DNA from 2 places in the Mesorhizobium sp. B2-8-9 genome. Region 2 is predicted to be linked to the other one. Evidence: riboswitches for the same ligand, from Rfam matches in the RefSeq annotation. Region 2 holds a riboswitch; the other holds the start of a gene.
The links. Region 2 has a riboswitch for S-adenosylmethionine ahead of FJ423_RS26230 (homoserine O-acetyltransferase). Riboswitches for the same ligand answer to the same signal wherever they lie in the genome.
Positions count from the first base shown of each region.

Region 1: another riboswitch for S-adenosylmethionine. It lies ahead of FJ423_RS25135 (O-succinylhomoserine sulfhydrylase); the one in region 2 lies ahead of FJ423_RS26230 (homoserine O-acetyltransferase).

Region 1 is NZ_VFTQ01000025.1:81,093-96,837, reverse strand. It holds gene araD1 (AraD1 family protein) at 1-869, shown strand, start outside; gene FJ423_RS34660 (hypothetical protein) at 1,056-1,178, shown strand; gene FJ423_RS25140 (2'-deoxycytidine 5'-triphosphate deaminase) at 1,356-2,450, opposite strand; SAM riboswitch at 2,567-2,644, shown strand; gene FJ423_RS25135 (O-succinylhomoserine sulfhydrylase) at 2,701-3,891, shown strand; gene FJ423_RS25130 (ceramide glucosyltransferase) at 3,974-5,119, opposite strand; gene apaG (Co2+/Mg2+ efflux protein ApaG) at 5,465-5,857, shown strand; gene FJ423_RS25120 (Hsp33 family molecular chaperone) at 6,060-7,088, opposite strand; gene argF (ornithine carbamoyltransferase) at 7,213-8,124, opposite strand; gene FJ423_RS25110 (aspartate aminotransferase family protein) at 8,141-9,340, opposite strand; gene FJ423_RS25105 (GcrA family cell cycle regulator) at 9,698-10,216, shown strand; gene FJ423_RS25100 (magnesium and cobalt transport protein CorA) at 10,360-11,364, opposite strand; gene phoU (phosphate signaling complex protein PhoU) at 11,452-12,174, opposite strand; gene FJ423_RS25090 (ATP-binding protein) at 12,283-13,548, opposite strand; gene ppk2 (polyphosphate kinase 2) at 13,734-14,639, shown strand; gene FJ423_RS25080 (enoyl-CoA hydratase-related protein) at 14,759-15,508, opposite strand; gene FJ423_RS25075 (acyl-homoserine-lactone synthase) at 15,520-15,745, opposite strand, start outside.
Region 2 is NZ_VFTQ01000028.1:25,241-40,985, forward strand. It holds gene FJ423_RS26200 (ABC transporter ATP-binding protein/permease) at 1-1,438, shown strand, start outside; gene FJ423_RS26205 (DUF1194 domain-containing protein) at 1,492-2,292, shown strand; gene FJ423_RS26210 (glycosyltransferase family A protein) at 2,307-3,236, opposite strand; partial or broken gene FJ423_RS34310 (DUF1330 domain-containing protein) at 3,475-3,642, shown strand; gene FJ423_RS26220 (hypothetical protein) at 3,794-4,033, opposite strand; gene metW (methionine biosynthesis protein MetW) at 4,030-4,644, opposite strand; gene FJ423_RS26230 (homoserine O-acetyltransferase) at 4,724-5,893, opposite strand; SAM riboswitch at 5,991-6,068, opposite strand; gene hisC (histidinol-phosphate transaminase) at 6,215-7,318, shown strand; gene FJ423_RS26240 (prephenate/arogenate dehydrogenase family protein) at 7,325-8,260, shown strand; gene FJ423_RS26245 (sugar kinase) at 8,598-9,530, opposite strand; gene FJ423_RS26250 (DUF2125 domain-containing protein) at 9,538-10,536, opposite strand; gene FJ423_RS26255 (gamma-glutamylcyclotransferase) at 10,655-11,176, shown strand; gene FJ423_RS26260 (aldo/keto reductase) at 11,389-12,336, shown strand; gene FJ423_RS26265 (LysE family transporter) at 12,422-13,042, shown strand; gene FJ423_RS26270 (1-acyl-sn-glycerol-3-phosphate acyltransferase) at 13,047-13,841, opposite strand; gene FJ423_RS26275 (LysR family transcriptional regulator) at 13,923-14,825, opposite strand; gene FJ423_RS26280 (pyridoxamine 5'-phosphate oxidase family protein) at 14,927-15,547, shown strand; gene FJ423_RS26285 (YdcF family protein) at 15,544-15,745, opposite strand, start outside.

The sequences.
Region 1 (15,745 bases), on a different contig from region 2:
GCACCGGCACAGGGCTCGAAGCGCTGATCGAGCGCAAGGGCTATGGCGAGACGGTCGATCTCGACGCCGCCTACAAGAGGGGCAGGCTGGTCTCGCCGATCAACCATCCGGACCCGGCGCATCTGCACCTCACCGGCACGGGGCTGACGCATCTCGGTTCCGCGGCGACGCGCGATTCCATGCACAAGAAGCTCAATGACGGCGAAGAACAGCTCACCGATTCCATGAAGATGTTCCGCATGGGCCTCGAAGGCGGCAAGCCGGCCAAAGGCCAGGTCGGCGTGCAGCCGGAATGGTTCTACAAGGGCAACGGCACGATGGCGGTGGCCCCCGGCGCGCCGCTGATGTCGCCGGCCTTCGCGCAGGATGGCGGCGAGGAGCCGGAGATCGCCGGCATCTATGTCATCGGCGATGACGGCGCGCCGTTCCGCGTCGGCTTCACGCTGTCGAACGAGTTCTCCGATCACGTCACCGAGCGGGTGAACTATCTGTTCCTCGCCCATTCCAAGCTGCGCAACGCCTCGTTTGGCCCTGAAATCCTGATCGGCGAGCTGCCCGCCGATATCCGCGGCGCCTCGCGTATCTGGCGCGACGGCAAGCTGCTCTGGGAAAAGCCGTTCCTGTCGGGCGAAGCGAACATGTCGCACACCATCGCCAATCTCGAGCACCACCATTTCAAATATTCGGCCTTCCGCCAGCCGGGCGACGTGCATGTGCATATGTTCGGCACCGCGACGCTCTCCTTCGCCGATGGCATCAGGACCGAGGCCGGCGATACGTTCGAGATCGAGGCGCCGGATTTCGGCTTGCCGCTGCGCAATCCGCTGGAGATCGAGAAGCCGGTCAAGGTGGCGGTGAAGGCGCTGTAGCGCCGATCTCCCGGTGACTGGCAGGCCAGAGGGGCGCGAAGGAAGCTGCCTCTTCCACCTCGTCATTCTAGGGCGGAGCAAGGAGCGAAGCGACGCGCGCAGACCCTAGAATCCATGCCGTGACATTGGGCGTAGACTGCTGCCGTCCAGAATAACCGTTGGCGCAGCGCCAGCTAAGATCGCAACATGACAGGCTATGTTTACATGACCGCGAGCCAGAAGGTGGCACGCTATTTCGGTGTCGCCAATGACCTTACCCACCGCATGCCCGGGCACAAGACCGGCCAAGGCTCCAGAAGATCATCCTGAATGGTTCGAGTTCTCTCGCGGAATTGGCTGGTGAGCGTTCGGCACCGTGGCGGCGCTCAGGCGTCACGGCATGGATTCTAGGGTCTGCGCGCGTCGCTTCGCTCCTTGCTCCGCCCTAGAATGACGAAGAACAGATGGGACGGCGCGTCCCCTTCCGGACATCTCCCCACTTGGACCTCACCGCGCTGCCCGAAAATGCTTGGAGAGCTTCAGGCCCTGCGCCTGATAGTTCGAGCCGAGTTCGGTGCCGTAAAGCGCCTGCGGGCGTTTCAGCATATGCTCGTAGACGAGACGGCCGACGATCTGGCCGTGGTCGAGGATAAAAGGCACCTCGTGGCTGCGCACTTCGAGCACGGCGCGGCTGCCGCTGCCGCCGGCGGCGGAGTGGCCGAAGCCCGGATCGAAGAACCCGGCATAATGGACGCGGAACTCGCCGACCAGTGGGTCGAAAGGAGTCATCTCGGCGGCATAGAGCGGCGGCACGTGCACGGCTTCTCGGCTGACCAAGATATAGAATTCGTCCGGATCGAGCACCAGTTCGCCGGCGCCGCTCTTGTAGATCGGCTCCCAGAAATCGACGACATCCTGGGCGGCGCGCTTGTCGACGTCGACCAGGCCAGTGTGGTGCTTGCCGCGGTAGCCGACAAGGCCATCCTTGTCGCCGTCGAGGTCGATGGAAAGCGCGATGCCGCCGCCTGAAATATTGGGCGGCTCGGTGGCGACCAGCATCTCGGCGCGGTGAAGGTCGCGCAGCTCTCTCTCCGAGAGCACCGCGTTGCCGGTGCGGAAGCGGATCTGCGACAGCCGCGAGCCGGCACGCACGACGATCGGGAAGGTGCGCGGACTGACCTCGAGATAGAGCGGTCCGCGATAGCCGGCGGCGATCTTGTCGAACTCGTGGCCACGATCGGTCATGACGCGCGTGAATATGTCGAGACGGCCGGTCGAGCTCTTCGGATTGGCCGAGGCGGATACGTTCGCCGGCAGCGCGAGGCTCTCGAGCAGCGGCACGATATAGACGCAGCCGGTTTCCAGCACCGCGCCCTCGGCAAGGCTGATCTCGTGCAGCTTCAGCCGCTCGAGCTTGTCGACGACCCGATGATCCGGACCCGGCAAGAACGAGGCACGCACGCGAAACGCCTTGTCGCCGAGCCTGAGATCGAGACTGGCCGGCTGGATCTGGTCGGCGTCCAGCGCGCGCGGCGACTTCAGCGCCTTCGCCTCGAACAGCGCTGCGATGTCCTGATCCGGAAGAATGCCTGTTTGCCGCAAAAGCTGGCTCCGTTCACAAGGCCGGGCGAGGATCTAAGCAGGCTCTTGCCGCCCGGCTGGTACAAACCTCTTAATGAAGCCGGCAATTGACGCAAGCGCGGCGCGGGTCTAAAGGGTCGTTATCCCGTGGTGATTTGGCCGGTCGGCTTGCAGCCACGTTAAACAAGTCGCTAAAGGACCGTCGAGCCGCAAGGCTATATGGACCGGTTGCGACTTCGCGGCCGGTTTTTTTGTGTCTGAAAGCAGGGCTATGAGCACCAAGAAGCGCAACTGGAAACCTCAGACGGCACTCGTGCATGGCGGAACGTTGCGTTCCGGTTTCGGCGAGACATCCGAGGCGATGTATCTCACCCAAGGCTATGTCTACGAGACGGCGCAAGCGGCGGAAGCCCGCTTCAAGGGCGAAGAGCCGGGCTTCATCTATTCGCGCTACGCCAATCCGACGGTCGACATGTTCGAAAAGCGCATGTGCGCGCTGGAAGGCGCCGAGGATGCCCGAGCCACCGCTTCCGGCATGGCCGCAGTAACCGCCGCGCTGCTCTGCAGCGCCAAGGCCGGAGATCATATCGTGGCGGCGCGCGCCCTGTTCGGCTCCTGCCGCTGGGTGGTCGAGACGCTGGCGCCGCGCTACGGCATCGAGGCGACGCTGGTCGACGGCACCGACATCGCCAATTGGGAAAAGGCGACAAGGCCGAACACCAAGCTGTTCTTCCTGGAAAGCCCGACCAACCCGACGCTGGAGGTGGTCGACATCGCCGCCGTCGCCAGGCTCGCCAATTCGATCGGCGCCAGGCTGATCGTCGACAATGTCTTCGCCACGCCGCTGCAGCAGAAGCCGCTGCAGCTCGGCGCCCATATCGTCGTCTATTCGGCGACCAAGCATATAGACGGCCAGGGCCGCTGCCTGGGCGGCGTCATCCTGTCGGACAAGAAGTGGATCGACGAGAACCTGCACGACTATTTTCGCCACACCGGCCCGAGCCTGTCGCCCTTCAACGCCTGGACGCTGCTCAAAGGCCTGGAGACGCTGCCGCTACGCGTGCGCCAGCAGACGGAGAGCGCCGGCAAGATCGCCGATTTCCTGGCCGAGCGGCCGGAGATCGCCCGTGTCATCTATCCGGGCCGCGCCGATCATCCGCAAGCGGATATCGTCAAGAAGCAAATGTCGGGAGGCTCGACGCTGATCTGCCTCGACGTCAAGGGCGGCAAGCAGGCGGCCTTTGCCTTCCAGAACGCGCTCGACATCGTGCTGATCTCGAACAATCTCGGTGACGCCAAGAGCCTGATCACCCATCCGGCGACGACGACGCACAAGAACCTGAGCGACGAGGCCCGCGCCGAGCTCGGCATCGGGCCAGGCACGCTGAGGCTCTCCGTTGGCCTGGAGGACACCGACGATCTGCTGGAAGACGTGGAACAGGCCCTGAAGGCGGCAAAATAGAAGGCTGAGAACGCCGCGGCCCGAGCCTTCCAGAGCCGCAATTCCGGACGGAAAACCGTTTCACACTTTTCCTGGAATTGCTCTAGGCGAGCTCCTCCAGTTCGGTCATCGCCTTGGTGCGGATGGTCATGGCGTTGCCGCGCCATTCGACGGCGCCGCCGAACCAGGCGCGCGCCCAGATGGCCGGTAGCAGGGCATCGCGCACAATCATCGCGGTGACGCTGCGTGGCGACAGGTACCAGCCCTTCGCAAAGGCCAGCAGCCATTCCGGCAGGTAGGCGATCGCCAGCACGCCCAAGGCCGTCGTGGGCAGGCTGACGCCGGCGCTTGCCGCTGCAATCAGCGCCAGCAGCAGCGGCACCGCAGCGCCAGTCAGGATCTCCGGCGCGAAGAACAGTGGGAAGGTAACCCGGCGCAGCCGCGCCCAGCGCGTCTGGCGCGACCAGATCTCGGCGAGCCTGCGCTGGCCGAGCGGCTGCTCGAATGGCGAGGCGACGAGGTTGACGTTGAACCCCAGGCCGTTGACCAGCTTGGTGGCCGCCGCGTCCTCGGCGATCTCGGCGGCCAAAGCCTGGATGCCGCCATTGGCATCGAGCATCGGCTTGTTCCACAGCATGCTCTTGCCCTGGGCGAAGCCAAGGCCAACCGCCTCGCCGGCATACTGCCAGCGCGCCTGCAGCGTGTTGAGGAAGGTGCATTCGACTTCGGCCCAAAACCCGTCCGGCCGCGAGCCGATCGGCGTCGAGCAGACGAGGCCGGTATCCGGCCGCCATGCCGCCATCAGGTGCTGGACATAGTCTCTCGGCATCAGCACGTTGGAATCGGCGAGGATCACCCAATCGTGTCGCGCCGCCTGCCAGCCCTTGACGCAGTTGTTGAGCTTGGGATTGGCGCTGACGCGATCGTCGCCGATCAGCAGCCGCGCGGGAATTTTGGGGTGGCGTGCGATCGCCGCATCGATCAGCTTGACCACCGGGTCTTCGGCATGCGCGACGCAGAAGATCAGCTCATAGCGCGGCCAATCGAGAGAGAAGGCGCGCTGCAAGGTCTCCGGCGTGAACGGCTCGACGCCACGCGACGGCACGATGATGGAGACCGGCGGTCGCGCGCTGGAGGGCGGCGCGATGACATGCCGCCGCTTCAGCCGCGACGAGGCGAGCAGGATGCTGGCGAGATTGAAGGAAAGAAGCGCTGACGAAGCCAGGCCGGCTGCGATAGTCAGTTCCATCGAGATCTGGTCACTCCCGATAGAGAGTTTCACCGTTTCACGCAAACGGCGACACACTCCATCTCCTTGTTTTCACGCAATTCCGGACGGAAGGCTACGGCGAAGGCGCCGAGCCTAACCGCTCGCGCTTTTCCTGGAATTGCTTTAGGCCGCACGCGGCCGTTTCAACTGTTTTCAGAGCGTCCGAGTCGCCCGGCACGGTTTGTGCACACCAACATTGTCATGTGTCACCTAAATGACATTGTTTTTCGGCACCTGCACTTACAAGGCTGGCAGGATGGTCGGCGCTGCGTTTATCAAGAGCGGAGCGTGACATATTTTCCGCGGCGGCAACCGGAGTGGCCCATGTATCGCGCAGTGACGCGCAACATCGAAGTGCTGGTCAGGCCCTTCTATCTGGAGGACCGCTCCGATCCGTCCGAGAACCGCTATGTCTGGGGCTATCAGGTGACGATCGACAACCGCTCCGACGAGTTCGTGCAGCTTGTGTCGCGCTACTGGCACATCACCGACGGTCAGGGCCGGGTCGAGGAGGTGCGCGGCGCCGGCGTCGTCGGCGACCAGCCGGAACTCAATCCCGGCGACAGTTACCAGTACACCTCGGGCTGCCCGCTCTCGACGCCGTCAGGCATCATGGTCGGCCACTACACGATGCGCAACGGCCGCGGCGAGACGTTCGATATCGCCATTCCGGCTTTCTCGCTCGACATGCCGGGGACAAGGCGCACGGTGAATTAGCCGTCGGCGACAGCCTCTTTCTCCCCGTTTCACGGGGAGAAATGCCCGGCAGGGCAATGAGGGGCGGCGCCGGGCTTCTGAGATTTTCCTGGAGCCGGACGACCGCGTCGCCAGCGTGTCGCTATGATCGCCAACGTTGGCGCCGCCCCTCATCCGCCCTTCGGGCACCTTCTCCCCGTGGAACGGGGAGAAGGAAGAGAGCTCACTTCGCGAATTCAGCTGGGTCGAAGTCGTATTGGGTCGAGCAGAACTCGCAGGCGACATGGATGCCGCCCTCCTCGGTCGATTCCTTGATCTCCTCAGCCGAAAAGCCTTCGAGAATGCCGCGGATCTTGTCGCGCGAGCAGGAGCACTGGTCGGCGACAGGGACGCCGCGGAAAACGCGCACGCCGTGTTCGTGGAACAACCGGTAGAGCAACCGCTCGGCGCCCACCGTCGGGTCGATCAACTCGGTCGGCTCGATCGTGCCGAGCAGCGCCAGCAACTCCTGCCAGGAATTGTCGGCCGGCTGGTCCGCAACGTCACGCGGATCGCCGTCGCCGCCAGAAATATCGGGAACGCGCATGCGTTCCGGCGACTGCGGCAGGAATTGCGCCAGGATACCGCCGGCGCGCCACTGCTCGCGCGCGCCGGCCGGGCCGGGCGTGACCAGCTTGGCGACCGACATCTTGATATCGGTCGGGATCTGCTCCGACTGCCGGAAATAGGTGCGCGCGGCGTCCTCGAGCGAGGTGCCGTCGAGCTGGACGATGCCTTGGTAGCGCTGCGTATGCGCACCCTGGTCGATCGTCAAGGCCAAGACGCCGTCGCCGAGCAGCGTCTGCTGCGAGGTCTCGCCGGCGGCGGTCAGCGCCTGCAGCCGGTCGGCATCGAAGCGCGCATAGGCGCGCAGCGCATGCGGCGTGGTGAAATCGGCCACCAGCATGTCGACCGGACCGTCGGTGCGGGTCTGCAGGATGAACTTGCCTTCGAACTTCAGCGAAGTGCCGAGCAGCACGGTGAGCACGCAGGCTTCCGCCAGCAGGCGGGCGACCGGCTCGGGGTAATCGTGGCGGCTCAGAATAGCGTCGAGCATCGGCCCGAGCTGCACGGTGCGGCCGCGCACATCGAGCGGCGCGACCTCGTAAGGCACGACGTGATCGTCGCCGGCGAAGCCGAATTCACCGAGTTGGGGTTTATGCTCAGCCAAGGTCTGGGTTTCCAACATGACAATACTCCGGGGCGCAGCCATGCCGCCCGGTGAGCCGCATGCGTCGAAGCGCGTTCGATTTACGTGATGGCCCGCAAATAGGCATCACATGTCCCCAGATCAAGTTGAGCCCGATCGGGCCGGAAGCGGTCAGGTCCAGCCCTTCTCACGCGCCCAGACACCAGGCCAGCACCGCCTTCTGGGCGTGCAGCCGGTTCTCGGCCTCGTCGAAGACCACCGAATGCGGGCCGTCGATCACCTCGTCGGTGACCTCCTCACCGCGATGCGCCGGCAGGCAGTGCATGAACAATGCATCGGGCTTGGCTTTCGCCATCAGCGCCGCATTGACCTGATAGGGCAGGAAGACGTTGTGGCCGCGGGCGCGATGCTCCTGGCCCATGGAGACCCAGCTGTCGGTAACGACGCAGTCGGCCTGGTCGACGGCTTCCTCGGCGGACCTGGAAAACCGGACCTTGCCGCCATTGGCTTTCGACCAGTCGACATATTTCTCGAAAGGCTCGCTGCCTTCCGGCACCGCGACATTGAGGTTGAAGCTAAACCGCGCCGAGGCCTCCAGGAGCGAATGCAGCACATTGTTGCCGTCGCCGGTCCAGGCGAAGGTCTTGCCGGACACCGGACCGCGATGCTCCTCAAAGGTCATGATGTCGGCCATGAGCTGGCAGGGATGCGTGTCGTCGGTCAGCCCGTTGATGACCGGAACGGTGGCGTTCTCGGTGAGCTCCAGCAGCCGGTCGTGCGAGGTGGTGCGGATCATGATGGCGTCGACATAGCGCGACAGCACTTTCGCCGTGTCGGCGATGGTCTCCGAACGGCCGAGCTGCATCTCGGTGCCGGTCAACATGATGGTCTCGCCGCCGAGCTGGCGCATGCCGACATCGAAGGACACGCGCGTGCGCGTCGACGGCTTGTCGAAGATCATGGCCAGCACCTTGCCATCGAGCGGTTTTGAACGCTCACCCGCCTTGAGCCTGGTCTTTCGCGCCACCGCGTCGTCAAGCATGATGCGCAGGTCGCCCGCGGAAACGGCGGACAGATCGGTGAAGTGGCGAACACTCATCGGCAGGTTCCAGAAATTATTTGGCGGCTTCGGCGGCAATCGCGTCGGTCAGGCGCTTGGCGCCGCCGCGAATGCGCTCCAGCGCCTCGCCGATCTCCTCGTCGGTGACGGTGAGCGGCGGCAGGAGGCGGATGACGTTGTCGCCCGCCGGCACGGCAAGCAGGTGCTGGTCGCGCAGCGCCATATTCACCTTGGCGTTGGGCATGGCGCATTTCAGGCCGAGCATAAGGCCGGTTCCCCTGATGCCCTCGATGACGTCGGGGAATTCATCGGCCACCGCCGCAAGGCCCTGCTTCAGAAGCAGCGCCTTGCGCTGCACGTCCTCGAGGAAGCCGCCGGCCAGCACCACGTCGAGCACGGCGTTGCCGACGGCCATCGCCAGCGGATTGCCGCCGAAGGTCGTGCCGTGCACGCCGGCCGTCATGCCGGTCGCCGCCTCGTCGGTGGCAAGGCAGGCGCCCATCGGGAAGCCGCCGCCGATGCCCTTGGCGATCGCCATCAGATCGGGCGTGACGCCTGACCATTCATGTGCGAACAGCTTGCCGGTGCGGCCGATGCCGCACTGGACCTCGTCGAAGATCAAAAGCAGGCCGTGCTTGTCGCAGAGTTGCCGCAGCCGCTTCAGCGATTGCGTCGGCACCGGGCGTATGCCGCCCTCGCCTTGCACCGGCTCGATCAGGATCGCCGCGGTCTCCGGCGTGATCGCCTTTTCAGCGGCGTCGATGTCGTCGAAAGCCACCTGGTCGAATCCCTCGACCTTCGGGCCGAAGCCTTCGAGGTATTTGTACTGGCCGCCGGCGGCGATCGTCGCCAGCGTGCGGCCGTGAAAGGCACCCTCGAAGGTGATGATGCGGAAGCGCTCGGGACGGCCCTTGACGAATTGATAGCGCCTGGCCGTCTTGATGGCGCATTCCAGTGCCTCGGCACCGGAATTGGTGAAGAACACCTTGTCTGCAAAGGTCGCCTCAGTCAGCCGCTCGCCCAGCCGGCGCTGTTCCGGGATCTCATAGAGGTTGGAGACGTGCCACAGCTTGGCGGCCTGCCCGGTGAGCGCCGCGACCAGATGCGGATGGCTGTGGCCCAGCGAATTCACCGCGATGCCGCCGGCGAAGTCGAGATATCGCTCGCCCTTGTCGGTGACCAGCCAGGTCCCCTCCCCACGGTCGAACGCCAGGGGTGCGCGGGCAAAGGTCTCGTAAAGCGCCGAACCGCTCATTATATGCGTCTCCGGAACCGGAAATCAAAAAAGCCGCCAATGCGGCGGCCTTTGCGGCTTATCATGTTTTTCGGCCATGAAGTCAACGAAAACGTCACGCAGAAGCGCGTGGCAAGCCCCTGACGCCACGCCGGTTCATAAGTAGGCCGGCAAGTTGGGGAAAACCGAAAAAACCGAATCGTGTTGCCCTGGGGACTCTTGTCACCGAGTCAGCGCATAAGGTATTTGTAGTCGAGAAATAACTAGATTTCGTGCGGCGGACCTAATCACCCGGTATATGTGGTGTTGTTTGCCCGGCGAGAGCCGGGGGCGGGAAAGGATTCTGACTGCCGTACGCCTCAGCAGGAGCGCGGTCTCATGAACTGGACTGACGAGCGGGTCGAACTTCTCAGGAAATTGTGGTCGGAGGGTCTGAGCGCCAGCCAGATCGCCGCACAGCTCGGCGGGGTGAGCCGCAACGCCGTCATCGGCAAGGTGCATCGCCTGAAGCTGTCGGGCCGCGGCCGCGCAACGGCCGCTCCGGCGCGCCAGAAGAAGGCGACGCAAGGCGCCTCGATGCAGAAATCGGTGACCCGCGCCGCGAGTGCCACGCGTCACGTGACCACCACCATCGGCGCCACCGCGCTGCAGGTGCAGTTCGACGCCGAGCCGGTCGCGCGCCACTACATCCGACCGGTCGAGAACGTGGTCGTGCCGATCTCGCGGCATCTGCAGCTCGTCGAGCTGACCGAACGCACCTGCAAATGGCCGAACGGCGATCCGCTGTCGGAAGACTTCAACTTCTGCGGCAACGACGCCGCCGAAACGGGACCCTATTGCAAGTATCATTCCCGGGTGGCGTTCCAGCCGGCAGGGGAGCGGCGCAGGGCGCGTTGAGCGAATAGAGAATAGCGAATAGCGAATAGCGAATAGCGAATAGAGCTGGATGGAGTTTCGCGAAGAGGGCAACTTATTTCCCCTACTCGCTACTCCCTATTCGCTACTCGCCCCCTACTCCCTTACTGCCTTACTCCCCTATTTCACAGCCATCCATTCTTCTTGAACCGCCAGTACAGGAACGCGCAGATGAGCGCGATCGCCACCAGGACGGCCGGATAGCCGTATTCCATCTTCAGTTCCGGCATGTCGGAGAAGTTCATGCCGTAGATGCCGGCGAAGGCCGTGGGCACCGCCAGGATGGCGGCCCATGAGGCGAGCTTCTTGGATATTGCGGTTTCCTGGCTCTGCCCGACCAGCAGACTGGCTTCGAAAGCGAAGGCCAGAACCTCGCGCAGCGAGTCGATCTTTTCCTGCACGGTGCGGATGTGGTCGGTCACGTCGCGAAACAGCGGATGCATGGCGGCATGTATCTGCGGCAGGTCGGCGCTTGTCAGCCGACGGCAGACCTCGACCAGCGGCAGCGCCGCATTGCGCAGCCGCAGCAGATCGCGGCGCAGCATGTAAAGCCGCTCGATATCGGAACCGGTCATCGGCTTCAGAAGCACCTTGTCCTCGATCGCCTCGACCTCGTCCTCGATCTGCTCCAGCACCGGCATGTAGTTGTCGACGATGAAGTCAAGGATAGCGTAGAGGACGAAATCCTCGCCTTTGGCGAGCGAATGCGGGCAGCTCTCCCAGTGCTGGCGCACGGCGGCGTAAGAGGTCGACGGGCCGTGCCGGACGCTGACAATATAGCCGGCGCCGACGAATAGATGCGTCTCGCCGAAAGTGACACGGCCGTCGATCAATTGCGCGGTACGGGCAACGATGAAGAGGGCGTCGCCATATTGCTCGATCTTCGGGCGCGCATGCGGATGCTCGGCATCCTCGATCGCCAAATCATGCAAGTGGAATTGCGCCTGCACCCGGAGCAGCAGGTTGCGATCGGGCTCGAGCAGGCCGATCCAGACGACATGACCGGGTTTTGCCGCCCATTCGCCGGCCTGTTCGATGGCGATGTCGGCGATGCGCTTGCCGCCCGAATAGACGCTGGAGGCAATGATGCCCGACATAGGGGCCGGGGTCAGGTTTCGAACTTGTTCCATCGCAAACCTCCCGAGACTGCGACTGACAAAATCGCTGTCCCTGGAGGAGCTTATCCTAAATCAGGAAGCCATTCGAGAGGCGGCGGTTCACTTAGCCGGCACCGGGCCGGGAAGCACGACCTTGTCGGTCTTGTCGCCTTTCGGCCGGTCGGCTGGCATCTGGTCGCCCGTGACGATGTAATAGATCGTCTCGGCGATATTGGTCGCGTGGTCGCCGATGCGCTCGATGTTCTTGGCGCAGAACAGAAGATGCGTGCAGGGCGTGATGTTGCGCGGATCTTCCATCATGTAGGTCAAGAGCTCGCGGAACAGCGAGGTGTACATGGCGTCGATCTGGTCATCCCGGTCGCGCACGAGACCAATCCTCTCGACCGAGCGCGAGGCGTAGACGTCGAGCACTTCCTTGAGCTGCGTCAGCGCCAGATTGGCAAGCGCCTCGATACCGCGGAAAAGACTATTCGGCTGGCGGCCGTCCACCGAGGCCACCCGCTTGGCGACGTTCTTGCCCAAGTCGCCGACACGCTCGATATCGGCCGAGATACGGATCGCGCCGACGATCTCGCGAAGATCCGTCGCCATCGGCTGGCGCCTGGCGATGATGATGATGGCCTTGTCGTCGATCTCGCGCTGTCCTTCGTCGAGGACGAGATCGTCCTGGATGACCTTTTGCGCGAGGCCATGGTCGACATTCACCAGGGCCGCGACCGCCTGTTCGACCATGCGCTCGGCATGGCCGCCCATCGCGGCGATGCGCTTCGACAGGAATTTCAGCTCTTCATCATAGGCACTGGCGATATGAACGGACTGCATGGATATGCCTTCCCGGCTTGTGCCGGCTGGTGCGTTCCCTCAATCCGTCGCTGATACGTGAACCGCATGACAGAAAGAAGAAAATCCCGGTTGGTAACCGATATACGATCAGCGAGCCGGCAAATGAACCGTGAACGCCGCGCCCTTGCCGACTTCCGACTTGATGGACAATCTTGCGTTATGACGGGTCAATATATGCTTGACGATCGAAAGGCCAAGCCCGGTGCCTTTCTGGGCGCGGCTGTTTTCGACATCGACGCGGTAGAAGCGCTCGGTGATGCGCGGGATGTGCTCTTCGGCAATGCCCGGACCATAATCCCTTATCGTGACGTCGAAGCCCGGCTGCTGGCCATCCTCGCCGCCGGTGACCGATACGGTGACGCGCCCGCCTGACTGGCCGTATTTGCAGGCATTCTCGAGGAGATTCTCGAAGACCTGGAACAGCTCGTCGCGATCGCCGGGGACGACTAGCGGCGCGTTGGCGAACTCCCGCTCGATGACGACGCCGTTCTCACTGGCCAGCGGCCCCAGCGAATCGATGACGCTGTCGATCGTCTGGCGAAGATCGACTTCCGTGCCCGGCCCCAGATAGGGTTTCATCTCCAACCGCGACAGTGAGAGCAGATCGTCGATCAGGCGGGCCATCCGGCCGGTCTGGTTCTGCATGATCTGCAGGAACTGGTCGCGCGCCGCCGGATCGTTGCGGGCCGGCCCGCGCAGCGTCTCGATGAAGCCGGCGATCGAGGCGAGCGGCGTGCGCAGCTCATGGCTGGCATTGGCGATGAAATCGGCCCGCATGCGGTCGATGCGGCGCGTCTCGCTTTGATCCTTGAACACCAGCACGTAAAGGCCTGTGGCATGGCCGACCGTGGACGCGCTGACCCGATATGTGCGTTCCACCGGCAGCTTTTCGGTGTAGTCGACCGCATCGGAAGCGACTTCCCCGGCAAGGATGCCGTCGAGCAGCGCCTGCATCTCCGGGGCGCGGAACTTGAGCGACAGCGACATACCGGGCGCCAGTCCGCCAAAGGCGGCGAAGGCGGCAGCGTTGGCGTGAACGATGGTGGCGGAATGGTCGAAGATGATCAGCGGGTCGGCGACCGCGGCGGCCAGATATTCGGCGGAGAGCCTCTGCAGCCCGCTGGCCTCGATCGCTGCCCCCGCATCGGCCGGCTGGCGTTCGGCATCTGCAGGCAGCATCGCCGCGGCCGCCAGCGCGGCCAGGGCTAGCAGCAGCACATAGGCGGATGCGCCGGCGAAAAAGTAAACGGCAAGGACTGCGAGAACGCCTGCGCCAAGCAGCCAACGGTTGCGCATCAGCCGCCCGGCCAAGGCTTGCCCCTTGTCGTCTTGTCCCGCGCCCGTCTCTGCCATAGGCCCGCGCCACCCCGCATCCCGTTCGACCGGTCAGCCGGCTCGCTGGACCGGCCTGACGCATGGGACCCTGGAAATCAGGATCGATTTTCGCGAAGGTTCATGCGCAAGATCAAAATGCTGCAGCGTCTTTGCGCTGCACAGGCTCCATAGCATGAGTCCGCAAACTGGAAAGGTTCGTCCGGATGAAAAAAGCCAAGGAAACGGCTGAAGCGGTGCCGGCCACGGCGCCGATCAAGATCAAGATCGGCGGCAAGGAGCGCGAGTTCGACATCGACAATCCGGTGCTGCCTGACTGGATCGAGGACAACAAGCTTACCGCCGGCGGCTATCCTTACGACAAGAAGATGAAAAGCGAGGACTACGAAAAGGAGCTCGAGGAGCTGCAGATCGAACTGGTCAAGGCGCAGGCCTGGCTACAGGCCACCGGCAAGCGGGTGATGGCGCTTTTCGAGGGCAGGGACGCGGCCGGCAAGGGCGGTACGATCTTCGTGCTGCGGCAATATATGAACCCGCGCACGGCCCGCAACGTCGCGCTGCCCAAGCCGACGCCGACCGAGGCGGGGCAATGGTATTACCAGCGCTATGTCGACCATTTCCCGGCCTCGGGCGAGTTCGTCACTTTTGACCGCTCCTGGTACAACCGCGCCGGCGTCGAGCCGGTCATGGGGTTCTGCACGCCGGAGCAGCACGAGAAATTCCTGGACGAGACGCCGCATTTCGAGCGGATGATCTGCAACGAAGGCATCCATTTCTTCAAATTCTGGCTGAATATCGGCCGCGAAACGCAGCTCGAACGGTTCCATGACCGCCGCTGGTCGCCGCTGAAGAACTGGAAGTTCTCGCCGATCGACATCGCCGGCGTCGGCAAGTGGGACGACTACACCAGGGCGCGCGACCAGATGATCGAGCGCACACATAAAGAGTTCTCGCCCTGGGTCGTCGTGCGGGCCAATGACAAGCGACGCGCCCGGCTTGCGGTGATCCAGCGTATCCTGCTTTCCCTGCCCTATGACGGAAGGGACCTCGACGCCGTCGGCAAGCCCGACAAGAAGATCATCGGCGAGGGGCCGGAATTCCTTAAAGACTAGTTGTTGTTCTTCGTCTGGAACCGCTGGCCTGCCCTACCCGCGGGGTAACGCGGTTCCGGACGAGTTACAGCGCCGCGCGCCTTTCGGCTCGCGCGGCGCTGAGGTTTCATGCCGGGCGCTCAGGCGGCCAGGCGAGCAATCCGCTGCAGCCGCTTCAGCGTGGTGTCATCCTGAAGCGCCTGCTGGAACAGCGTGATCTCGTGGTCGATGCGGTCGCACAACACGTCCGTATCTCCCTTGAGGAGGCTGCGCGTCTGCAGCAATGCCGCAACAGGCTTCTTGGCCAGCTGTTTCGCCCTCGCCAGCGTTGCTTCCTCGGCGCTGCCTTGCGTCACGATCTCGCCGACCAGGCCAAGCGCCTTGGCGTCTTCGACGCCCAGCGTATCGCCCAAGCAGAAGAAACGGAAGGCGCCGGCATAGCCGAGCTTCTGGGGCGCCAGAATGCTGGTCGCCGCGTCCGGCACCAGGCCAAAATCGACGAACGGCACCCTGAAGGTGCTGCCCCTGGAAGCGATCACCATGTCGCAATGGAACAGGATGGTGCAGCCGACGCCGACGGCATCGCCGTCGACGCAGGCAAGGACCGGCTTGGGGAAGGTCGCCAACATGCGGAACATGTCGGTGACGGCGGCGATCAGCTCTCGGTGCTTGGTGGCGTCGAGGAACTCCGAGAAGTCGCCGCCAAGGCAGAAGCACCCGGCAAGGCCGCGCAGCATGACGACGCGGACCTCGTCGTTGACCGCCGCATCGCGCAAGGTCCTGGCAAGGCTCGCATAGGCGTGCCTGTCGAGCACCGGCCGGCCGTCATGCGAGGACACGGTGACGACCAGCGTATGGCCGCGCAGTTCCGGTTCGGGATGGAAACTCATGACCGCCTCCATCACGAAGCCTGCTTGAGGCCGAGCAGACCGGGATAGCCCCGGTTCAGCACCGGCAGATGGTGGTTGCGGCGGGCCCGCACGACATCGAGCGTATGCTCGGTGAAGGTGAGCAGCGTCGCCACGACCTGCTGGTTGCCATAGGTGCGCTGGTAACCGAGCGGCGTCGCCAGGAAGTGCAGTTGCAGGGCGCGCAGCACCCACATCGGCTCGAACTCGATGATGACC
Region 2 (15,745 bases):
GCGGGCCTTCCGGCTTGCCAATGCCGGCGCCATCGGCGTCAATCCCGACCAGCGCATGCAGCAGGATGCCGCTCATTTGTCGGATCTGTCGACGGATCTGGGCGTCGGCCTGCTGCAGTCGTTCATTCTGCTTGTCTCCTTCATCGGCGTGCTGTGGGAGCTGTCTTCCGGCTTCGTGTTCCATGTCGGCGGCCATTCGCTGGAGATACCGGGCTACATGGTCTGGGCCGCGTTCCTCTATGCCGGCATCGCCTCGTGGCTGAGCTGGCTGGTCGGGCGTCCGCTGATCGGCCTCAACAGCGAGCGCTACACCCGCGAGGCGGAGCTGCGCTCCTCCATGGTGCGGGTCAACGAGAATGTCGATGCGATCGCGCTCTATCATGGCGAACCAGACGCCAGGCGCCGGCTCGAGCTCGATCTCGGCACGGTGCTGGACGCCATGCGGCGCATCTTCGCCGCCCAGATCAACCTGGCCTGGGTGACCGACACCTATGGCTGGATAACGGTGGTGGCGCCCATCCTGGTGGCTTCGCCGGTCTATTTCTCGGGCGACATCTCATTCGGCGGGTTGATGATGGCGGTCGGCGCCTTCAACCAGGTTCATTCTTCCCTGCGCTGGTTCATCAACAACATCGGCAGCATAGCCGACTGGCGCGCGACTCTGATGCGCGTGGCCGATTTCCGCATCGCGCTCACCGAAACCGACGCGCTGCATGATACGGAAAAACACATCCAGTTCGGCGAAAACGCCAATGGCAGCCTGACCTTCGACACGCTTCAGGTGGCTTCGCCGGAAGGCTGCACCAAGCTTGCCCAGACGGATGTCGAAATCCACGCCGGCGAGCGCGTCATGATCACCGGTGAGCCGGGCGCCGGCAAGACATTGTTCTTCCGCGCCCTTGCCGGCCTGTGGCCGTGGGGGAGCGGCCGGATCGGCCTGCCGGCCGGCGAGACCCCCATCTTCGTGCCGCGCGTGCCCTATTTCCCGACCGGCACGCTGCGCGAGGTGCTCGATCATCCGAACGGCGAGGCCCCGGCCAGCGATGCCGAGATCGCGGCGGTGCTTTGCGAGGTCGGCCTCGATCCACTGGCAACCACCCTTGATCGTCCCAGGCGATGGGAACGCGAACTCGGCGATGACGAACAACGGGCGCTGGCTTTCGCCAGGCTCGCCTTGCGCAAGCCGAAATGGGTGATCATCGACGAAGCCCTGGATGCGTTCGACGGGCCGACGTTGCGGCGGGTGCTGGCCATGCTGCAGAAGCGCCTGCCCGAAACCGCAATCATCAATATCGGGCGGGGCCAGCACAACACCCAGTTCTTCCCGCGCGCGCTGAATATCGTGAAGGATACCGGCGCGCCGGCTTTGAAGCCGGCCCGTGTCCGCGCCGGCGCGATCGAGCCGCCACCCATCGCTGCCCGCCAGGGGAAGAAATAGCTTTATTTTCGCCGCGATCGCCGGGAAAATCCGCCGGGTCGTTCGAGGCTGCCATGCTTGCGATGCTCGGCCTGCTTGTGTGCCTTGCCTGCGCCGAGGCGGCGCCATTGCCGATGCCGGGCAAAGGCGCGCCGGTGGACGTGGAACTTGTGCTTGCCGTCGACATCTCGCAGTCGATGGACCAGCGTGAACTCGCCCTGCAGCGCGCCGGCTATGTCGAAGCGCTGCGCCATCCCGACTTCATCAATGCCGTACGCGCGGGTCCAAATGGCCGCATAGCGCTCGCCTATTTCGAATGGGCGGGCGTCGTGCGCGAGGACGGGGCCATTGCCTGGCAGATCATCGACGGCGAGGACAGCGCCAACGCCTTCGCCGACAAGATCGCCACGCGGCCGTTCCGCAGCTTCCGCGGCACCTCGATCTCGGGCGCCCTCGGCTTCGGCGCCGGGCTCCTGGAGAGAACCGGCTTTTCGGCGCCGCGCCGCGTCATCGACATATCGGGAGACGGGCCCAACAATACCGGGCTGCCCGTCACCGCAGCCCGTGACGCCGCCGTTGCCAGCGGTGTCGTCATCAACGGCCTGCCTATACTGATCAGTCCGTCGCCGAGTGTCGGCCGTCTCGACCGCTACTACGCCGACTGCGTGACCGGAGGAGCCGGTTCGTTCGTGCTGCCGATCTACGCGGCGTCCGAATTCTCCACCGCCGTCCGCCGCAAGCTGGTCCAGGAAGTCAGCGGCCTGACAGGCGCCAGCTCCTTCCACGTCGAGGATGCGATGCCGGTCGATTGCCTGCTGGGCGAGCGCCTGCGGCAGCGGTTTTCCGATCCTTATTTCCCGGAACTCGACAGATAGCCGTCGTGGGGTTCTCAGACCGCCCGGGCGCCGTATTTGGCGCGGAACTCATCATAGCAGTCGCGCCGCCAGCGGCGGCCGACGACATAGCCGCGCAAGAGTTCGGCGGGCGAGTAGCCGAGCGACTTGGACGCCCGGTTGGCATGATAGCCCGAAAACGCCTGCGGCAACCTGCCCTTGAGGATATCGGCGATGATCTGGCGCGCTATCATGTAAGGCGGAACGTCGGGATAGCGGTCGGCGATATAAGGATGCTTGTCGATCAGACTGGCATAGGCCTCGACATAGCCATCGCGGCGGCCTGAGATCGAATTCTCCGAATTGTACTTCTTCCAGTCGATGTCCTCGGACAGCAAGGCGCCGCCGCGTTGGGCAAAGCGCAGCAGCAATTCGCGATCCTGCATGCGCGTGATGTCGCTGTCATAGCCGCCGATCGCGAGCAGCGACTCGCGCCTTGCGGTGATCGCCGAGCCGGCAATGAAGATGGTCTGCGAGACCAGGGCGCGCTGCAGCGTGCTCTTGTCGAGGAAGGCATCGCGATTGATGCATTTGGTGCTGCGGCCGCCCTTCAGCGATACGAACGAGCTGATGAGGACTTCGAGCGAGGAGTTCTGGTCGAAGCGCGCCAGCGTCCGTTCCAGCCGGTCGGGCAGGTAGACATCGTCCGAATCGAGAAACGTCACGACCGGCGCCCGCGCGCGCTCGATGCCCGCATTGCGCGCGGCATTTGCGCCGCGCCATTTGGCGCCGACATAAATCAGCCTCGGGTCGCGGATTTCGGCGAGCGCAGCGGCCGTCCCGTCGGTCGAACCGTCGTCGACCACAATGTGCTCGAAGCGGGTAAGTGTCTGCGCCAGAACGCTTTCCACCGCGCGCACGACCTGGCTGCGACGGTTATGGGTTGGCGTGATCACTGAGATCAGCGGAACGTCCTGGCTCGACATCGGGCTGCCACCACCGGTCGGATCTAGCGTTTGTCGGATGGGTCCGATGGCTATCTTCGTGTCCCACCTCTGATTTGCGGCCGACGCTACAAAAAACCCCCCATTGTGTCACGCCAGGCCGGCCGAGAAATGCCGAAATTAGGGGTTTTTCCGCAACATTGCGGTCTGATGGCAACACAACTGGCCTTCCTGTTGATTAGGCGGCCCGCCAACAGGAACCAACGGACGGTTTTGCCCTTGGCCCGGGCACCTGATCGTCATCGAATTCCCCGGCAGGCAGCATATGCGGGACTGGTACAATTCACCGGCCTATCAGGCGATCCTTTCGCCGCGCACCGAGAACTCGCAGTCCGACGTGATCTTCGTCGACGGCGTCGAGCATCCGCACAAGGCTACGGATGTGCTTGCTAGCGGGAAAAGATTGACGTTAGCTGTGCCCGATATAGTCCGGCACCATTTCGACCTCGTCGCGTCAGATGAGTTATCTTATCGGCAAGTTGTGCGAACTGACTCGCAAAGAGCTTGATTGCATAGACGCCGGTAGAGGACCGCCCCTGTCAGCGCACGCAGTAGCTGGGCGCGGGGATCTCGCGGATAATCCGGCAGCTCCAGCAGACGTCGCCGCCGAACCATTCCAGCGGATGGCCCAGCCCGGCGGAAGCCATCAAACCTACAAGATGATTGCTACCGCTGCGCGGCGATGTGCAGACGAGAATTCCCGCCCGTATTTCGGAAAGAATATTCGGGGGGATTTCCACCACTGCCGGCGATCGACGAAAGAAACGAATTTCCGTCATCGCCTCAGCAAAAACACCGCCTGCTGACCAAAAAAATTCCAGAACCACCAGGGCATCGACAGGCCGATCTTCTGGCCGTTGGCGTCGAGCGCGGTTGCCTTCTCGACGGTCGCGCCGAGTTCCTCGCACAGATTGACGAAGTCGCGGATGGTGCAGAAATGGATGTTGGGCGTGTCGTACCAGGAGTAGGGCAGGTCCTTGGTGACCGGCATCCTGCCCTTGACCAACAGCGAGAAGCGCACGCGCCAGTGACCGAAATTGGGGAAGGAGACGATGGCGCGGTTGCCGATACGAAGCAGCTCGTCGAGCACCAGCTTCGGGTTGCGGGTCGCCTGCAGGGTCTGCGAGAGCACGACGAAGTCGAAGCCCTTGTCGGGATAGAATTCGAGGTCCTTGTCGGCATCGCCCTGAACGACGGAAAGGCCGCGCGCCACGCATTCGTTGACGCCGCGCTGCGACAGTTCCAGCCCGCGGCCGTCGACCTGCTTGGTCTCCTGCAGGAGTTCCAGAAGCAGTCCATCGCCCGAGCCGACATCGAGGACGCGCGAATTGGCCGGAATGAGATCGGTGACGACCTCGAGGTCGACACGCTGGGCGCGATTGACGCTCACTGCTTCGCCTCCTGCATGGCGCATGATCCCGGTCCGAAAAGTCCGCGACTTTTTGCGTTCGCTGACCTTCGGTTCGGGGTCATAGGCTGAGCCCCCTGGCGCGGGCGGCGGAGGCGATGAAGCCGTTGATGGCCGCGAACAGCTCCGGCTCATCGAGCAGGAAGGCGTCGTGGCCGCGATCGGTCTCGATCTCGACGAAGGATACGGAAGCGCCCGCCGCGTTCAAGGCATGCACGATCGATCGGCTCTCCTCGGTCGGGAACAGCCAGTCGCTGGTGAAGGAGACCAGGCAAAAACGCGTCTTGGTGCCGGCGAAGGCGTCGGCGAGGCGCCCACCGTGATCGGCGGCAAGGTCGAAATAGTCCATCGCGCGGGTCAGATAGAGGTAGGAATTGGCGTCGAAGCGGTCGACGAAAGTCATGCCCTGATGGCGCAGATAGCTCTCGATCTGGAAATCGGCGTCGAAGCCGAAGGTCAGCGCCTCGCGGTCCTGCAAATTGCGGCCGAACTTGCGGTGAAGCGCGGCTTCCGAAAGGTAGGTGATGTGAGCGGCCATGCGCGCGACGGCGAGCCCTTTTTCCGGCCGCTTGCCGAAATCGAGATATTTGCCGCCATGCCAGTCGGGATCGGCCATGACAGCCTGTCGGCCGACTTCATGGAAGGCGATGTTCTGCGAGGAATGACGGGCGCCGGTGGCGATGGGCAGGACGCAGAACACGCGCTCCGAATGGCTCGCCGCCCATTCCAGCACCTGCATGCCGCCCATCGAGCCGCCAAGCACGCAAAACAGCTTCTCGATGCCGAAATGGTCGATGAGCATCGCCTGCGCGCGCACCATGTCGCGTATGGTGATGATCGGCAGGTCGAGCCCGTAGGGCTTGCCGGTCGCCGGGTTGGTCGAGGCCGGGCCGGTCGAGCCGAGGCAGCCGCCGACGACGTTGGAGCAGATGACGAAGAAACGGTTGGTGTCGATGATCCTGCCGGGCCCGATCAGCACTTCCCACCAGCCCGGCTTGCCGGTCACCGGATTGGTGTTGGCGACGTGCTGGTCGCCGGTCAGCGCATGGCAGACGAGGATGGCATTGGAGCGCGCGTCGTTGAGCGTGCCATAGGTCTGGTAGGCAATCTGGAAGGGCGAGAGCAGCGTTCCGGCGTCGAGCTTCAGCGGCTTGTCCGGGCCGAACCGCAGCACCGGGCTCGACGGATGGTCGGCCTCGTCGTTGGTTCTTGCAGCACGCTGAGCGGCCATGTCCGTCCTCATCCTGTCCCGCATCGGTTTCGTCCCGACGCGGTGTCCGGCCGGCAGCGGACAATAAAAAACCGGCATTGCCGTCGCAAAGCCGGTTACAGGGTTGCAAACGGCCCTTTAGCGAATTGTTTAACGTGGCTGCAAGCCGACCGGCCAAATCACCACGGGAGTCTGGCAATCCTTCTAGGACCAGCGCCGCGCTTCGTCAACGGGTGGCCTCCTCGCGACCGGATACGGGTGCCAGCCGGCGGCACTCGACATTCCAGCCCGTGGCCTGTATTTCCGCTGCGGCCTTGAAGGCCTTCTCGACGGATTTGTGACATGAAGCAGGATCAGCCCCGTCCGACGCCCCGCGCGGGCATCATGGACATCGAGGCCTATGTACCGGGAAAAAGCACCGCGCCGGCCGGCGTGGCGAAAGTCTACAAGCTGTCGGCGAACGAAAATCCGCTCGGGCCCTCGCCGAAAGCGATCGAGGCCGCGCGCGAAGTGGCGGCGAAGCTCGATGTCTATCCGGACGGCTCTGCCCGCCGGCTGCGCGAGGCGATCGCCGAGGTGCATGGCCTCAACCCGGCCAACATCATCTGCTCCAACGGCTCCGACGAGATCCTGGGGCTCCTGGCGCAGAGCTATCTCGCGCCGGGCGACGAGGCCGTGTTCACCGAGCACGCCTTCATGGTCTACAAAATCTATATCCAGGCGGCTGGCGGCAACCCGGTGGCGGTGAAGGAGACCGAGGAGCGCGCCGACATCGACGCGATTTTGGCCGCGGTGACGCCGGCGACGCGGATCGTGTTCCTCGCCAACCCCAACAATCCGACCGGCACCTACGTGCCGTTCCAGGAAGTGCGCCGGCTGCACGCTACATTGCCGAAGAACGTGCTCCTGGTGCTCGACGCGGCCTATGCCGAATATGTGCGGCGCAACGACTACGAGGCCGGCATCGAGCTGGTGAGCAGCTCCGAGAACGTGGTGATGACCCGCACCTTCTCCAAGCTCGGCCTCGGCGGCGCGCGTGTCGGCTGGATGTACGGGCCGGCGCATATCGTCGATGCGATCAACCGCGTTCGCGGCCCTTTCAACGTCAACGCTACGGCGATCGAGGCCGGCATCGCCGCGATCCGCGACCGCGCCCATATCGAGCGCAGCGTGGCGCATAACGAGAAATGGCTGGCCTGGCTCAGCGCCGAGCTGACCGGGCTCGGCCTGCGCGTCACGCCGAGCGTCGGCAATTTCGTGCTGATCCATTTCCCCGACGGCGAGAAACATTCGGCGGCGGCCGCGGACGACTATCTGAGCGCCCGCGGCTACATCCTGCGCCGCGTCACCGGCTACGGCTTCCCCAATGCGCTGCGCATGAGCGTCGGCACCGAGGAAGCCAATCGCGGCGTCATCGATGCGCTTAAGACCTTCCTGAAAAGCTAGAACACCATGGCGTCACCGATGTTCGAGAAAATAGCGCTGGTCGGCATCGGCCTGATCGGCTCGTCGCTTGCCCGCATTGTCCGCCGCGAGGGTCTGGCGCGCCATATCGCCATAGCGACGCGCAGCCAATCGACGCTCAAGCGCGCCGAGGAGCTTGGCCTCGGCGATTCCTACAGCACCGATGCTCGCGAAGCCGTGCGTGACGCCGATCTCGTCATCGTCTCGGTTCCGGTCGGCTCGTCCGGCGAGGTCGCGGCCGAGATCGCGCCAGCGCTGAAAAAGGGCGCCATCCTCACCGATGTCGGCTCGACCAAAGCCTCCGTCATCGCGCAAATGCAGCCGCATGTGCCCGAAGGCGTGCACTTCATCCCCGGACATCCGCTGGCCGGCACGGAAAAGTCCGGGCCCGATGCCGGCTTTGCCGATCTCTTCGAGAATCGCTGGTGCATCTTCACGCCGCTGCCGGGCACCGATCCCGCGGCGCTCGAGACGCTTTCGGAATTCTGGCGGCGCTGCGGCTCCAACATCGACACGATGGACCCGCAGCACCACGACATGACGCTCGCGATCGTTTCGCATCTGCCGCATATCATCGCCTACAACATCGTCGGCACGGCGGACGATCTGGAAGCGGTGACCAAGAGTGAAGTCATCAAATATTCCGCTTCCGGCTTTCGCGACTTCACCCGCCTTGCCGCTTCCGACCCGACCATGTGGCGCGACGTGTGCCTGCACAACAAGGACGCGATCCTGGAGATGCTGGCGCGTTTCTCGGAGGATCTGGCCTCGCTGCAGCGGGCGATCCGTTGGGGCGACGGCGAGAAGCTGTTCGACCTCTTCACCCGCACCCGCGCAATCCGCCGCTCGATCATCGAGGCCGGCCAGGATATCGATGTGCCGGATTTTGGTCGCCAGGCGGTCGAGCACCCGGCGAAGCCTTAGGCTTTTTCCTCGTTCTCTGGCGTGGATTGACCTGTCAGCGTGGGCAGGCGCATGCGCTGGAGATTGGCCGAAACGCCCATCGCGATCGTCATCCACGGGCGGAGCAAGGAGCGAAGCGACGCGCGCAGACCCGAGGATCATTCCGTGACTTCCGAGCGCTGTCGCGGTGCAGAATTCTGCTCCGCCGCATTCCATGGCTCAGGTCACGGAATGGATTCCAGGGTCTCCGCGACGCCGCTTTGCGGCTGCTCCGCTCTGGAATGACGAGGTTGAGCGGCTTACGCCAACCCCAGCATTTGTGCCGATTTCGCGGAAATAGCCGAGATACTTTTGCTTTCTAGCCCTGGGCTGGCGGCCAGTGCGCCGCCATCATCGCCAGCGTTTCGGCCCGATCCGGCGCGCCGAGGCGGCCGCCGAAGCGCAGGCATTTGAGCGCCGCGGCGGCGCTGGCAAAGCGCAGGGCTTCCTCCATGGGCATGGCCTCGGCGAGGCCGACGGCGAAGGCGCCGTGGAACACGTCGCCGGCGGCGAGCGTGTCGATTGCCTTGACCTTCGGCGCCTCGACATGGCGCACGCGCCGAGTCGCGCGGTCGTGCCACCAGGTGCCGGCCGCGCCGCCGGTCACCGCGACAAAGGCATCGGTGCGCGAAGCGAGGTCGGCGCAGGCGCTTTCTGGGTCGAGCGCGTGGCCGCAGACGATACGCGCCGCCGGTTCGGAAGCGACGATGTGCGAGGCCAATGGCAAGAGTCGCTCCAGCACCTCGACTGGCGCCGTGTCGGCGTCCAGGATCGCCGGACGGCCGATCGATCTGGCCGCGTTTAAGGCAAGGGCCGCGGCGCCTGGCCAGCGGACATCCACCAGCACGGCGTCGAAGCCGGAGAGGTCGGCGAGCGGCAGCGCCTCCGGGTCGGCTTGCGCCTTTTTGTCGTAGAAGGGGACGATGACGCGCTCGCCATGCGCATCCACCAGGATCGCGGCCAGCGCCGACCGCGCGCCGGGAACGCGGCGGATAAGGCTGCAGTCGACGCCTTCGGCCTGAATGTCGGCGATCAGCTGGTCGCCGACCGGATCGTCGCCCGTGCTTGCCCAAAGCGAGACCTCGGCGCCGAGGCGATGTACGGCGCAGGCGGCGCTCGTCGCCATGCCGGAAGCGATCTGGACGCCGTCGCTGGCGATGAACTTGCCTTGATGCGCGGGCAGCGTTTCGACGCGAAGGATCGTGTCGAGAGTGAAGGCGCCGACGCTGAGCAGTCTGACCGGCTTCGCCATTGTCCCGTTATTCAAGCGGCTTGATCTTGCCGAGTGGGATAAAGCCCAGCGAGGCCTTGCCCTTGACGATCTTGAGCGGCATCGAGGGTTCTTTTCCAAGCATCGACAGGGCGGCAAAGCCCTGCTCGATTTCGCTTTTATGCTCGGGAATCGCGCCGGCGAGGATAGATGCCACCGCTTTCGGGTCCTTGAGCTTGATCGTCAGGTCCCCGTTGACCAGCCCTTCCGCGTCGACGGAGACCGGTCCGGACACGATGATGCGCGCCGTGCCCGACGACAGGTCGAGCTTGGCGATCTCGATCGACTGGCCGCGCAGGCTCTTCGGGGGCGCTGGGATCAGCGCCACGCCGTTCTTCAGCGTCACGTCGCCACTGCCGTCCAGCGCCGGCAGCACGCGTCCGTCGATGGCATCCGCGTTGATCTCCAGGTCGCCGAAGCTGCCGACATAATTGATGTCCTGGCCGGCCGGCTGCAATTGGCCGGCCGCCTTGCCGGCGCTGAACAATTGCATCGGATCCGCGTCGTCCTGCGGGTCGGTCTGACCGTTCAGGCCTTCAGCCTGCACGGAAACGCTCCTTGGCAACGGCCACCACACTTTGACATTGGCCTGCAACCGGTCCCAGTCGATCCAGAGCGGCGGCATGCCGGGCGCCATCATCCTAAGCGGCCCGCGCAGGTCGGCGACCGGCGACAGGGGTCCGGTGAGGCCGGCGACGGCGTTGAAGCTGCCGGTGGAGGCGGCGACCTTCCGGGCGTCGTCTTCATAGGCGATGTTGTCGCAGGAAACCGTGAAGCTCATCGGGTAGCCGCTGACGGCGAGGTTGGCGCAGCCGGCGGCGATCCCTTTGCTGCCCAGTTTCGCCACCGCCTGATCCGCCTCGGTCTTGAGCCTGTCGGCGAGATAGAACCAGCCGCCGCTATAGGCGGCGAACAGCACGACAAGGAGCGCGGCAAGCCAGAACAGCCGGCGGCGAAGTTTGGGCGATCGCTCGTCACTTGACGTCATGCTGCGGCTCTCGTTAACCCGGCGAGCGGGCATTTACCAATACGCAAACAAGCGGGGGCCAGAAGAAGCACCTCGGCGGTGCGGTGTCGTTCACTCGAATGCGATCAGGCTTGGCGATATGGGCGATTTTTGGGTTTTTGGCTATGGGTCGCTGATCTGGCGGCCCGGATTTGCCCATGTCGAGACGCGCCGCGCCCGGCTTTACGGCTATCGCCGCTCGCTTTGCGTCTATTCCTTCGTGCATCGCGGCACGCGCGCGCGGCCGGGCCTGGTGCTCGGCCTCGACCGGGGCGGCTCCTGCGTCGGCCTCGCCTACCGTGTTCCCGGCAATTTGCGCGACGAGGTGCTTTCCTATCTGCGCGAGCGCGAGCTGGTCACCAGCATCTATCTCGAACGCATCCTCGATGTCCGGCTGGATGGTGGAGGCGCGGTCGAGGCGGTCGCCTACACCGTCGACCGCCAGCATGAGCAGTATGCCGGCGCGCTCGACGCCGATCATGCGGCCAGGATCGTTCGCGGCGCGGTCGGCCAATCCGGCCGAAACGAGGACTATCTCTTGAGCACACTTGAGCATCTCGAGGCGCTCGGCATCCGCGATCACTGGCTGGAGGAGGTGGGCCGTCGGGTCGCGTCTTCGTGAAGCGCATTTTCGGCGAAATAATTTCGCCTCCAATGCTCTATCTCTTTGTTTTTACGCAATTCCAGACGCAAAACCGCGACGCAGTTTTGCTGGAATTGCTCTGGTCCGATCAAAAAACAAAACCATGCCTTTGACCTCGCCCGGCCGCGACCTAGCTTAGCGGCATCCCATCCTTGGGCGTCAGGCCCGTTCCAGCATCACGGAGATCAGTCTTGCAGAAACGTCGTCTCGGTCGCACCGACCTTTCTATCGCGCCGCTGGTCCTGGGCGGCAACGTCTTCGGCTGGACCGCCGACGAGAAGACCTCCTTCGACCTGCTCGACCGGTTCATCGCTGCCGGCTTTAACGCCGTCGATACGGCCGATGCCTATTCGCGCTGGGTTCCCGGCAACAAGGGCGGCGAATCGGAAACGATCATCGGCAACTGGATGAAGAGCCGCGGCAACCGCGATCAGGTCATCGTCATCACCAAGGTCGGTTCGGACATGGGCCAGGGCAAGCGCGACCTCTCCGCTGCCTATATCGAAAAGGCGGTCGACGCTTCACTGAAGCGGCTGCAAACCGATGTCATCGACCTCTACCTGTCGCACTGGCCGGATCCGGCCACGCCTTACGAGGAAACGCTCGGCGCCTATCAGCGCCTGCTCGAAAAGGGCAAGATCCGCTATCCTGGCTGCTCCAATCTCGATGCCGGGCAGCTGCGCGCCGCGCTCGACGTCGCCAGCCTGCGCAGCCTGCCACGTTACGAGGTGCTGCAGCCCGAATACAATTTGTACGACCGCTCGTCGCTCGACGGACCGCTGCTCGACCTCTGCAAGGCAGAGGATATCGGCGTCATCACCTATTTCAGCCTCGCCAAGGGATTTCTGAGCGGCAAATACCGCAGCAAGGCCGATCTCGGCCAGAGCGCGCGCGGCGAAGACGTCGCCGAATATCTCAACGAGTGCGGCATGCGCATCCTTTCCGCGCTCGATGCCGTGGCGGAGCGCCATTCGGCCAAGCAGGCGGAGGTGGCGCTGGCCTGGATCATCGCGCGGCCGGGCGTCACCGCGCCGATCGCCAGCGCCACGACCCCGGCCCAGATGGACAGCCTGATCCGCGCCGCGTCGCTCAAGCTTTCGGCCGACGATATCGCGGCATTGGACCGGGCCAGCGCCTGAGACGGGCGCTGCGCACGAACGTCCAAGACGGCCATGACAAAACCCGCTTCAGTCCTGTCGCATCGCGGCGGCAGGAGGGTTCGGCATGGCCGATGGCATCTTGAACGAGGCGCAGACCTGGCAGCAGGTGCTGGCGCTTATCGTGGCCGCGACGGTCGTCATGGGCAGCCCGGGACCGGCGACGATCAGCGTGACCGCGGTCGGCGCGGCTTTCGGTCTGCGTCCTTCCCTGGGTTACACGTCTGGCGTGGTGCTCGGCACGATCGCCGTGCTTCTGGCGGTGGCGGGCGGGATTTTCGGCATGCTGACCTCGGTGCCGGGAGTGGCGCCGGTGCTGGCGGTCGCCTCGGCAGGCTACATCCTTTATCTCGCCTTCAAAATAGCGACCGCGCCGCCATTGGCGGAGCGCGGAAGCACGGCGACGAAGCCCGATTTCCTTGGCGGCTTCATGCTCGCCGTCGCCAATCCGAAAGCCTATGTGGCGATCGCAGCGGTTTTCGCCGGCGCCGCGTCGCAGGCCGATGCGCTCGGCGTCTCCACCAGGCTGCTGGTGCTTGCCGCGATGATCGTCGCCATTCACGTCGTGTGGCTGCTTGCCGGAACGGCGTTCGCGCGCGGCCTGCGCCATCCGCTGGCCTCGCGGATCATCAACCTGGTGTTTGCCGCCACGCTGGTGCTGACGACCCTGCTGGCGGTGCTGCGGTAGCCGATCAGGTCTTCGCGGTTACGCCGAGTTCCGCCAGCCGTTTCACCGCCGTCGGCGGCATGGGCGGCGGGTTCGGCGCCTGCGCCGCTTCGATAAGCATCTGGTCGCAGGCCGCCTCGGTCTCGCCGATCAGCCGCTGCATGAATTCCTCCTTGCCGAGCCCTGGCGGGATCGGCGGCAGGAAGCGGGCCTTGATGGTGCCGGGATAGCGCAGGAACTTGCGGCGCGGCCAGTAGAGGCCGGCGACATGAGCCACCGGGACCACAGGAACGCCGAGCTGCGTGTAGAGCTCGACGATGCCGTATTTGTAAGACGGCTCGGCGCCCGGCGGGCGGCGCGTGCCTTCGGGATAGATGATGAGCTGGCGCGGATTGCGGTTCATCTCCTGCCTGGTCGCGACGACGACCGCCTTCAGCGCTTTCGAACGGTTGCCGCGGTCGACCGGGATCATGCGCATCTTCAAAATGTACCAGCCGAAAAAGGGAATCCAGGTCAGCTCGCGCTTCAGGATGTAGAGCGCGTCGTCGAGATAGGGGAAGAAGGCGATCGCATCCCAGAAGGATTGATGCTTCGGCGCCAGGATGAAGGAGCCCTCGGGCAGGTTCTCGATACCCGTAATCTCGCTCTTCGTCGCGGCGATCTTGTCATAGAGCCACATCGAGGTCCGCGACCAGAATTTCGGCACGAACCAGGCGCGGTGGCGCGGCGACAGGAAATAGAAAGGCGTCCAGAAGATCATCTGGACGATCAGGCTGAGATAGAAGACGAAGTTGAACGCCAGCGAGCGGATGATGAGCATGCAAGGGGCCCGTGAGGAAGTGTGCGTTGGTTACACCAAGCGGCGGCAAAAAGGAAACGCCGCCATTGTCGAATGGTGCCGCTAGAGTGACCTGGCCAGCCGTTCCTTGAGACGTGGCGCGGCGAAATCGAGGAAGGCGCGCAGCTTGACCGGCAGCCGGCCCTGGCCGGCATGGACGAGGCTCACCGGCCAGGGCGGCGGTTCGAAGGGCTGCAGTACCAGCCGCAGCGCGCCGGCGCGCACGGCGGCATCTGCCTGGTAGGAGAGCACTTTCGTCAGCCCGAGCCCGGCAATCGCGGCATCGATGGCCGCTTCGGCGGTGTTGACTTGCAGGCGCGAGCGAACAGGGATTGTCGTTTCCGTCTTGCCGGTTCCGAAGCTCCATGCCGCGGGAGCGGCGAGACCTTCGAAGGTGACACAGTCGTGGCCGGCAAGGTCTTGCGGGGTCGTCGGCGTGCCATGCAAGGCGAGATAGGCGGGGCTTGCGCAGACGATACGGCGGATCGAGCCGACGCGGATCGCAACCATCGCCGAATCCGGCAGCTCGCCGATGCGCAGGGCGAGATCGATATGTTCCTCGACCAGTTGGGTGATCCGGTCCGACAGGGTCAAGCGGACATCCACTCGCGGGTAGACGGCGACAAAGCCGGCGATCACCGGCAGCACATGGAGGCGGCCGAACACGACCGGCGCCGTGATGACCAGCTCGCCGGTTGGGCTCGAATATTCGCCGGCAGCATCGCGCTCGGCCTCGCTCACCTCGTCAAGGATGCGACGGCAGGCGGCAAGATAGGACTGGCCGGCATCGGTCAGCGTCAGGCGCCGCGTCGAGCGGTTGAGCAGGCGCGTCCCCAAATGCTTCTCCAGTTCGGAGAGCTTGCGGCTCACCGTCGGCAGCGGCACGCCGGCGCGCTTGGCTGCAGCGGAAAGGCTGCCGGCCTCCACCGTGGCAACGAACAGGGACATAGCGTCGAGGCGATCCATTATTCTTCCGAAATATGGAAAGATAGATTGCGAACATGCTCTCTACATCCGGTTTTCGGAAGAGCCTAATTGATGTGCGATCCTGTTCGCGGAGCGCCAGCATGAATGAATTCACCAGCGACGTCGCCTTCACGCCTACCGTCAAGGCCATCCAGTCCCGCAAGGGGTCGCGCAATTCCTATGCGCGCGTCGAGCAGCACGGCGGCTGGCGGGCAACGATCGCTCCGGATCTTGCTGCCTTCATCGAAGCACAGACCAGCGTGTTCCTGGCGACGGCCAACGCCGAAGGCCAGCCCTACATCCAGCATCGCGGTGGGCCGGCCGGTTTCCTCAAGGTGCTGGACGAGCACATGATCGGCTTTGCGGACTTTTCCGGCAATCGGCAGTTCATCACCCAGGGCAATCTCGAGGACAATGACCAGGCCTTCCTGTTCCTGATCGACTATATGCTCCGGCAGCGCATCAAGATCTGGGGCAGGGCGCGCGTCGTCGAGAATGACCCGGAGCTGACGGCGAAGCTGATGCCGGCGGACTACAAGGCGCGGCCGGAGCAGGCGATCCTGTTCACGGTCTCCGCCTGGGATGCCAATTGCCCGCAGCACATCCCGCAGCGCTTCGAGGCGGCGGATGTCGCGGCCGCACTTGCCGAGCGCGACCGGCGCATCGCCGGCCTGGAGCAGGAGATTGCGGGCCTGCGCAACAGCGCGCCAGGCGAAGTCTAGTTCTTGACCACCGTCGAGGCTTCGGCGAGCGTGACGCCTTCGGGCGTCGCGCGCAGCGGCAGGAAGCCGCGCGCCAGAGACAGCACATATTTGCTGTATTCGGTGAGCAACACACGCAGGGCTTCCGGCTTGGTCAGCCAGCCGCCGTTGCCGAGATTGGTGTTGACCACCGGATAGGGCTCCAGGCGCGCGCCATGC